Regions from separate parts of the Nocardia sp. NPDC055321 genome, predicted to be linked through region 1. Evidence: riboswitches for the same ligand, from Rfam matches in the RefSeq annotation. Region 1 holds a riboswitch; the other holds the start of a gene.
What was found. A riboswitch is a leader RNA that binds a small molecule or an ion and turns the genes downstream of it on or off. The one in region 1 is predicted to bind cobalamin.
Positions count from the first base shown of each region.

Region 2: another riboswitch for cobalamin. It lies ahead of ACWIGI_RS27025 (ABC transporter substrate-binding protein); the one in region 1 lies ahead of ACWIGI_RS17070 (ABC transporter substrate-binding protein).

Region 1 is NZ_JBSHMS010000009.1:237,052-241,863, forward strand. Features, by position in the region: gene ACWIGI_RS17055 (GNAT family N-acetyltransferase) at 1-350, shown strand, start outside; gene ACWIGI_RS17060 (lysophospholipid acyltransferase family protein) at 462-1,319, shown strand; gene ACWIGI_RS17065 (family 1 glycosylhydrolase) at 1,526-2,782, shown strand; cobalamin riboswitch at 2,839-3,023, shown strand; gene ACWIGI_RS17070 (ABC transporter substrate-binding protein) at 3,038-4,636, shown strand; gene ACWIGI_RS17075 (ABC transporter permease) at 4,650-4,812, shown strand, end outside.
Region 2 is NZ_JBSHMS010000017.1:195,463-200,274, reverse strand. Features, by position in the region: tRNA gene ACWIGI_RS27055 (tRNA-Pro) at 233-305, shown strand; tRNA gene ACWIGI_RS27050 (tRNA-Ala) at 337-410, shown strand; tRNA gene ACWIGI_RS27045 (tRNA-Glu) at 421-496, shown strand; tRNA gene ACWIGI_RS27040 (tRNA-Glu) at 508-583, shown strand; gene ACWIGI_RS27035 (hypothetical protein) at 750-1,205, opposite strand; gene ACWIGI_RS27030 (MerR family transcriptional regulator) at 1,283-1,912, shown strand; cobalamin riboswitch at 2,071-2,266, shown strand; gene ACWIGI_RS27025 (ABC transporter substrate-binding protein) at 2,296-3,333, shown strand; gene ACWIGI_RS27020 (FecCD family ABC transporter permease) at 3,330-4,328, shown strand; gene ACWIGI_RS27015 (FecCD family ABC transporter permease) at 4,391-4,812, shown strand, end outside.

The sequences.
Region 1 (4,812 bases):
TCTCGGTCCCGATGGTTCCCGAGCCCGGCGATCGGCCCGGCGCGAACGTGCGCGGGGTGCGCGACCTGATCCTGCGCAAGCACGGCCTGGAGCCGGAACGCCGTGTGCGCCCGTACAACCCGGTCGTCGTCGAGGGCCGCACCCTCGACGAGATCGAGCCGCCCGCGCGCCCCAAGCTGCCCGCGCTGATGAACGGCTACCTGCGCCTCAACGCTCAGATCTGCGGCGAACCGGCGCACGACCCCGACTTCGCGGTCGCGGATTTCGTCGCGCTGCTGGGGCTTTCGACCGTCAATACCCGTTACCTGGAGCGCCTGCAGTCCGCGGTCGCCAGTATGGATGCCCGGTGATGAATCATGATGCCTGCCCTGCTTTCCCCCGGAACGGCCGGATTGTCTTGTCCGCCCGCTGAATCCGGCGCCCACGCGTGGATGCCGCACAGCCCTTGCGGCCCCGAGTGCGTGCGCACCGCACCCGAGGCGAGCCTGCTGCTGATGGCCGCCCGCATCGTCGGCTTCGGTGCGGTGCTGGCCTCGTTCCCGCTGGGGCACGTGCTCACCCCGCGCCGCCGCCGTCCGGCCCTGCAGAGCCGCTACGCGCGGACACTGCTGCACTGCTGTGGAATTCGCGTACGTGTGATCGACAATCGGGCGGCAGGCGACACCCCGGGCGGGGTGCTCGTGGTCGCCCCGCACATCGGCTGGACCGATGTCATGGCGCTGTCCGCGGTGGAGCCGACCTCCTTCGTCGCCCGCGCCGACCTCATCGACTGGCCGGTGCTCGGCGCGGTCGCCCGCAAGGTCCGCGTCATCCCGATCGAACGCGAACGCCTGCGCGCCCTGCCCGGCGTGATCGGTGAGATCGCGGCCCGCCTGCGCGCGGGCGAGCGCGTCGGCATCTTCCCCGAGGGCACCACCTGGTGCGGTCGCGCCCACGGTCACCTGCGGCCCGCGCTGTTCCAGGCCGCGGTGGACACCGGCACGCCGGTGCAGCCGATCCAGCTGCGCTACCTCGACGCCGACGGCGCGGTCTCCACGGTCCCCGCGTTCGTCGGCGTCGACACGATGGCGGACTCGATCCGCCGTGTCCTGCGCTCGCGGGGCGTGGTCGCCGAGCTCACCCTGCAGCCCACGGTGCCGCCCGGTACCGACCGGCACGAGCTGGCCCGTCGCTGTGAACGCGCCATCGCCGACTCCGGTGTTGATCGCGCGTTCGCGGATCTGGTGCACCTCGCCGAGCACGAACGCGTCGCGGCCCAGGTGGCGGCACTCGAGGAACGCCTGCTGCAGCCGTCGGCGACCCCGGCCGATCGGGGCTGAGCACGCGCGCCGGGATTCGCCTGTACCGGAATCTTGTTCGCGATCCCTGGCGCACATCGCGGGCGCGCAGCATACTTCCGCGTACACCGATGCATCCGGATGCATCGGTGTATCGGTAGAGCTCGGTGGACCGGAGGATCGAAGTGCGGCAGCGGTGGTCGAAACTGTGTACGGCGGGGGTGGCCGCGGCCTTCTCGATCGCGACGATGACCGTGGCGGGCGCCGGGCCGGCGGGTGCGGATGTGCCGGGGCTCGGCGAGGACTTCGAGTTCGGTGTCGCGCAGTCCGGATTCCAGTCCGAGGGCTACAGCCCCGACAGCAACTGGCTGCGGTACGGGGATCAGGGCCGGGTGCGCGAGCCCATCGGCAACTCGGTCGACTTCTTCCACAACTACGCGGCCGACATCGCGCGGGCGCGGAGCCTGGGGGTGGGGATCTATCGCACCTCGGTCGAGTGGTCGCGCGTGGAAACCGTTCCGGGGAGCGATGATCCGGCGGGGTGGGCATTCTACGACGCGGTCATCGCGCGGATCGTGGACTCCGGCATGCGGCCGATGATCACCCTGAACCACTGGGTCCATCCCGGGTGGGAGGTGGATCGCGGCGGCTGGAATCGACCCGAGATGTCCTCGGAACTGGTCGATTTCGCGCGGCGGGTGGTCGATCGCTACGCGTGGGCGCGCCCGCTGTGGATCACCTTCAACGAGCCGACCGAATACGTCCGGCGCGAGCTCATGTACGGCGGTCTGCGCCCGGAGAACGCGGGCGCGATGGTGTCCGGCATCGTCGCCGCGCACCGGGACATCTACCGCCACATCCACTCCGTGCAGCCGGACGCGCAGGTCTCCTCCAATCTGGCGTACATCCCGATCCCGGGCGTGCAGTCGTGGCTGGAGCAGCTGTTCCCGGACCAGATGCGCGAGAGCCTGGACTTCATCGGCGTGGATCACTACTACTCCACCTCGGTCACCGACCTGTCCGCCGCGTACGGCGCGACCGGGGAGTTCTGGAAGAGCACCCAGGCCCCGGAGAGCATCTACTACGTGCTCCGCCACATCGCGGCGCGGTTCCCCGGCAAGCCCATTCGCGTGATCGAGAACGGATTGGCCACCGGCCCGGACGGCGGTCGCGACGACGGCTACACCCGCGGCGATCATCTGCGCGACACCGTCTACTGGCTGCAGCGCGCCAAAGCTGACGGCGTCGACGTGGTCTCCTACAACTACTGGAGCCTCACCGACAACTACGAATGGGGCGACTACTCCGCCCGCTTCGGCCTGTACACCGTTGACGCCCAGCACGATCCGAGCCTGACCCGCCGTCCCACCGACGGTGTCGCCGCCTACCGCGACATCACCGCGCGCGGCGGAGTCCCGAGCGACTACAAGCCCACGCGGTACCCGGTGACCTGCTCGCTCGTCGCCGTTCCGGACAGCTGCGCGGCGCCCGCCGTGGTCGAATAGCCGCGCCCGGCGGCGCGACCGAGCCGCTGCCGCCGGTCCGGCGGGCGTCCCCCGCGCGCCCGGTCCGTCCCGTAGGGTCGGTATCCGGCGTAGGGAACACCGGTGTGAATCCGGGGCTGTCCCGCAACTGTCACCGGGGAGCAATCCGCCGAAATATGGTCACGACCTGCCCAGGTTGGAAGGCCGGCGGGGTGTGTCGATCCGGGAGCCAGGATACCTGCGCCCGCGGTATCGGGATCACACCAACGAGGATTGATGAACAACTACACACCGCGACGGCCGGATGTCGGCCGCCGCACATTCCTGCTCGGCAGCGCGGGCGCGCTCGGGGCCGTCCTGCTCGGCACGTCGGGCGTTCTGGCGGGCTGCGGCTCGGACACCGGTGCGCGCACCGCGGCCTCGGGCCCGCCCCGGCCGGGCGGCCGCCTGCGGACGGTGATCGCCGGGCGCTCGGCGAGCGCGGACGTGCTCGATCCGCATCAGGCCGGGAGTTCGGCCGGCGGCGCGGTGTCCAAGAACGTCTGGGACAAGCTCGTCGCCTACAACAACGACCTGACGCTGCGCTACCGGCTGGCGGAGTCGGTCGTGCCGAATGCCGATGGCAGCCGATGGCGCATCACGTTGCGGCCGGGCGTGCTGTTCAGCGACGGCTCCCCGCTGACCGCGCGCGATGTGCTGTGGAGCTTCCAGCGCATGCTCGATCCGGCCCGGAACTCCTCGGGCGATCTCTCCGCGGTCGACATGTCGCGCACCCGCGCCGAGAGCGATCTCGTGGTGACGGTGCAGATGAAAACGCCGCTGGCGGACTTCGGTTCGGTGCTCGCGGGCTGGTACTGCTACATCGTCAAGGACGGCACCGGCGTCATCGACGGGTCGGTGCTGCCGGTGGGCACCGGGCCGTTCGCGCTGGTCAAGTGGTCTCCGGGCGACCGGATCCTGTTGCGGCGCAACGAGAAGTACTGGGACGGGCAGGTTTTCCTGGACGAGGTGGAGATCATCCAGATCGCCGAGACCGAGGCCCGGGTGAACGCCTTCCTGTCCGGGGAAGCCGATGTGGTGCACGAGATCTCGTATCTGCAGGCGCGAAACCTGTCCGGGGACAGCGACATCACGGTGGTCACCCCGCCGGCCGGTCTCATGGGCGCGTTCCAGATGCGCGTGGACACCGCGCCGTTCGACGACGTGCGGGTGCGCCAGGCCATGCGGCTGGCGGTGGACCGGCAGGCCATGGTGGATTCGGTGTACTACGGCTACGCCGAACTCGGCAACGACATCTACGGTAAGGGCGCGCCCTTCTACGACGCCGATCTGCCCCAGCGTGTTTACGATCCGCAGAAGGCGCGCGAGCTGCTGCGGGCGGCGGGCAAGGAGAATCTGACCGTCACCCTGCCCACCGCCGACGGCTTCCCCGGCATGCTGGAATCCGCGACGCTGTTCGCCGAACAGGCCAAGGTCGCGGGCATCACGATAAAGCTCGAATCGGTGCCGGCGGACACCTACTTCTCCCAGGTCAGCGGCAAGGCCCCGCTGTCGCACATCGGCTGGTGGAACTACAGTCTCGACTACTTCTACGGCCAGACCATGACCAGTGATTCGCCGAGCAACGGCACCGGCTGGAAGCGGCCCGGCTGGGATGCCAAGTTCGCGCAGGCGCGCGCGGCCATGGATCCGGCGCGCCGGGCCACCCTGTATCGCGAACTGCAGCGCGAACTCTGGGACGAGGGCGGGTACATCCTGCACAGTTTCGCCAAGCGGCCCGACGCGGCCCGCGTGCACGTGGGCGGGGTGCGTGACGGTGTGCCGGGCACCGACGACTGGGCGAACTACGCGACCACCTGGCTGGCCGAGCAATGATTCGCCGGTCGTGATGGGCTATGCCGCCCGGCGGGCCGGCGGCGGGATCGTCGTGCTGTTCGTCGTGGCGCTGCTGGTCTTCGGGTTGTTCGAGACGCTGGACTCGGACGCGGCGACGGTCGTCGCCTCGCGCACGGGCGGCGGTGATCCCACCCCGGAGCGCTTGGCCGCCCTGC
Region 2 (4,812 bases), on a different contig from region 1:
GTTAGCGTGGACCGCACACACCGACGAGAAAGGAATCGCAGCGATGACCGAGTACAGCATCCCCAGTCCCGCAGCGACTTTCGCCGTCGGCCCCGTCGCGCCGCCGGAACCGAGCACCGCGCCCGCCGCCGCCCTCGCGGAAAGCAGCCCCTAACCGGGCAGGCTTCCCCGACCGAGGGCCGCACCGGGCGCATATGCCCAGGGAGCGGCCCTTTTTCATGCCCTCCCGCCGCGGGACGTAGCTCAACGGATAGAGCGCCTGCCTTGGGTGCAGGAGGGTGCGAGTTCGACTCTCGCCGTCCCGACGATCGCGATACACCGTGCTCCACGGAGCCCGGGCCAGTAGCTCGACACGGAAGAGCGCCTGCCTTGCACGCAGTCGGTTGCGGGTTCGAATCCCGCCTGGTCCACGCATGACGCGGCGCAGTGCTGTGCTGGTTCGGCACCCTGACTTTCACTCAGGACCACGTCGGTTCGATTCCGACCTGCGTCACCACAACTCCACACGGCCTCGTGCTCTGCCGGTCGGGCACCCTGATTCTCAGTCAGGACTACGCGGGTTCGACTCCCGTCGAGGTCACCACCCCCGGGACCACCCGGGGCGGGGAGAGGCAACCGGGCGGGGCCCGGGACCGCTTGCTAGGCGGATCGAGGCGGTGACGCCTTGGGGATCGTGCCCTCGCCTCTCCGCGCACACCCGCGCACGCCGTGGATTCGGCTGTGCCGCGGGCGTTCTCCCCGCGCCGGAATCAGAACCGGTCGATGCCCGCGAGCAGGACGGTCGCGCCGGAGATGACGACGCCGGTGACGAGGGTGGCAGCGCCGAGCCACACCGCGGCGATCAGGCGATTCGGACGAACGGGGTCGGTGCCCAGCACCGAGAGGAAGAACCCGGCGGGCATCAGGATCGCCGCGGCCAGGACCGCGATCGCACCGCCGTTCGCCCAGCCGGGGCTGGCGCCGGCGGCGTTGCCGAGCACGGCCAGCAGCAGGCCGAGCATCACCAGGACCCCGGCGTGCGCGTGCCCGGCGCGGAAGAAGGATTTCTGCAGCTCGTTGGTCTCCTGACCGCCGGTGACGACGCGGAGCAGGAACGTCCCACCGAAGGCGATGGTGGCGACGGAGATGATGGTGGCACCGAGAACAATGCTGATCAGGGGATCGATCAGGGTGGCGTACACGAGGACTCCCGCGGGTTCGTACACTTGATTGGATACTGTTACTACCCAATATTGGATAGTGCTAGTACCTAATGTCAAGGCGCCGAGCGAAGGAGACCCGCGTGCTCATGTCGGAGTTGGCGGCACGGACCGGCGTGCCGATCCCGACCGTGAAGTTCTACCTGCGCGAAGGCGTGCTGATGCCGGGCGAGGCCACCAGCGCCACCCGCGCGCGCTACGGCGAGACGCACGTCCAGCGGATCGCCCTGATCAAGGCGCTGTCCGGGCTCGGCCTGTCGATGGCCCAGATCCGCGCGATCGTCACCCTCATCGACGAGCCCGGCCGCCCCCTGCTCGACACCCTGGCCACCGCCACCGCCCTGCTGCCGCCCGCCGTCGACCCCGGCGAACCCGCCGAGTACCCGCGCGCCCGCGCCGCGCTCACCGCCCTCGGCCTCGCCGTCCCCGACGACTACCCGGCCGTGGCCCAGCTCGAGCACGCCCTCGCCGCCGCCGAGGCCGCCGGGATGCCGATGACCGAGGAGCGCCTGCGCGCCTACGGCCCCGCCGTGCTGGCGATCGCCGAGTACGACATAGCCGAGATGCCCCTCGACTCCGCTTCCCGCGCAATCGAATACGCGGTGCTGGGCACAGCCCTCTACGAACCGGTCATCGCGGCCCTGCGGCGCGTCTCGCACGCCGAACTCTCCGCCCGCCGCCTCGCGCCGAAGCCGGATGGGCACGTCGAGTAGCACTCCCGGGCCACGCCCGCACCGACCGGGACACGAGCGGCAACTCCCCGGGTCGCGACGGCACGGGCCCGGGCGAACTCCCTCGAGCCCCTCACGCGGATCCGAGCACACCGGATCCGTCCGCACCCGAGCGCTTCCCGTGCTCGCGCGTGATCTTGGTACAGTCCCTCCGCCGTGGTGTTCGGGAAACCGGTGTGAAGCCGGTGCGGCCCTCGCCACTGTGATCGGGAAGTGAACAGATCTGTCCGGACGGAGTGATCCGCCGGGGCCACTGGGGTGCCCGCGCCCTGGGAAGGCCGATCGTTCACGCGGTATCCCGTCAGCCAGGAGACCGGCCACGGCAGGCAACACCCCATTCCACGAGGACCTGGAAGGCGGTCTCGGTGACCCCATCTGTTTTCGCGCGCCTGCGTACCGGCGCGCTGCTCGCCTGCGCGCTGCTGCTGACCGGTTGCGGCGTCCAGGCCGGACCGGCGGCCGACGGCGCGAACGCCGTCACCCGCGCAAACTGCGGTATCGACGTCGCCGTGCCGGGGCCGCCGCAGCGCATCTACGCCGCGTACCAGCCCTCCATCGAGATCGCGCACGCCCTCGGCGTCACCGACCGCCTGGCCGGGACCGCGTTCCTGGATTCGGCGGTGCTGCCGGAATACCAAGCCGCGCAGGCGAAATCCCCCTACGTGGAGAAGCTGCCGAGCCGGGACGAATTACTTTCACAGACACCGGATTTCGTGCTGTCCGGCTTCAACGGCGTGTTCGCGACGTCGTCGCAGAGCAGCGTCGGAACCCGGGCGAGCCTGCACGATCTGGGCGTGGAGACCTGGGTGCTGAGCCCGCTGTGCCCGAGCGCGGACGGTCTCGCGGACGAGGCCATCGACCCGGCGACCGTGCGCTTCGACAACGTGTACGCCGACCTGCGGGACCTGGGCGCGCTGTGGGGCGTGTCCGAGCGCGCGGAGACCGTTGTCGCCGACCTGAGTTCGCGCATCGAGGCGGTGCGCACCAAGGTCGAGGGCGCGGCCCGGCCGACGGTCGCGGTCGTCACGCCCAAGGACGACGGCTCCTACACCGTCGCGGGCGGCATCGATTTCGTCAGCCGGATCATCGAGGCCGCGGGCGGGGTCAACGCGTTCGCCGATCTCACCGAACGCCGCAACGTGCAGATCGGCGCGGAGCAGCTCATCGCCCGCGATCCCGACATCATCCTGACCAGCCTGTGCTGTAAGGCGAGCTACGTGCGCGCCGACGCGCAGCCGCAGGTGGACAAGCTCACCGGCAATCCCGCCTTCGCCAATCTGAAAGCCGTGCGCGCGAAAACGGTGCACCCGTTCCTGTTCGCCGATCGCGCCGCCGGGGTGCGCATCGCGTACGCCACCGAACTCGTCGCCGGACTGATCCACCCGGATCTGTTCGCGCGGTGATCGGCACCGTGCGCGGCGCCGGTCTGCTGCTGGCCGGGGCCGCGCTGGCCGCGACCTGCGCGGGCTCCATGCTGATCGGGACGCACCCGCTCGATCTGGCGGACGTGCTCGCGGCGTTCACCGATTTCCGGGGCGGCGACACGGACCGGATCGTGCGCTACATCCGCCTGCCGCGCACCGTGGCCGGGCTGCTGGCGGGCATCGCGCTCGCCCTCGCCGGGGCCGTCATGCAGGGCCTGACCCGCAACCCCCTGGCCGGGCCGGGGCTACTCGGCATCAACGCCGGCGCGTCACTGGCGATCGTGCTCGCCATGGCGGTTGTCGGACTGAGCTCGGCGGCGGGCCTGGTGTGGTTCGCGTTCGTGGGCGCGGCGGTGGCCGCGGTGTTCGTATACACCCTGGGCTCCTTCGGATTCGGCGGCGCGACCCCGGTGAAACTGGTCCTGGCCGGGGCCGCGTTCACGGCTCTGTGCGGGTCGATCACCACGGCGATCACCCTGCTGGACCGCACCACCTTCGACAACTTCCGCTTCTGGGTGGTCGGCTCGCTCACCCGGGCGAGCCTCGAATCCCTGTGGGCCGTACTGCCTTTCCTGGCCGTCGGCGCGGCTCTCACCGTCGCGGTGGCGCGTTCGCTCAACGCCCTCGCCATCGGCGACGACATGGCGCGCACGCTCGGCACCCGCCCGGTAGTGGTCCGAGGTCTCGGTGCGCTGAGCGTGGTGCTGCTGGCGGGCTCGGCGGTGGCGATCGCCGGTCCGATCGCGTTCATCGGCCTGGTGATTCCGCATATCGCCCGCGCGTTCGCCGGGCACGACTATCGCTGGGTGTTGGTCTGGTGCGCGCTGCTCGGACCGACCCTGCTGCTGTTCGCCGACATCGCCGGCCGGGTGCTCGCCCAGCCGCAGGAGATCCAGGTCGGCATCATCACCGCCTTCGCGGGATCGCCGTTCTTCCTCTATCTCGTGCGCAACCGGAAGGTGGCGACCCTGTGACAGGACACGAACCGAGCGTATTGCCCGGGGGGACAGTGCTGTTGCGCTCGCCCGGACAGCGAGTGGTCATTCGGGTCCAGCGCCGCTCGGCCCTGCTCACCGTGGCCCTCACGGCCGCGGCCCTGCTCGTGGCGGCGTGGTCGCTCACCGTCGGGCACTATCCGCTGACCGTCGCCGACGTGCTGCGGGTCCTGGGCGGCGGCGGCACGCTGATCGAGTACGACGTGGTGGTGGCCGATCGCCTACCCCGGGTGCTGACCGGCCTGGGCACGGGCGCGGCCTTCGCGATCTCGGGCGCGATTCTGCAGCGCGTCGCCACCAACCCCCTGGTCAGCCCCGAGATCATCGGCATCAATACCGGCGCGTCTCTGGGAGCGCTGGTGGTGAGCGTCGTGCTCGGCGGATCGGGCCTCGGCCTGGTCGGCGGCGCGCTCGCCGGGGCCTTCGCGGCCATGGCGCTGATCCTGGCGGTGGCGACCAAGGA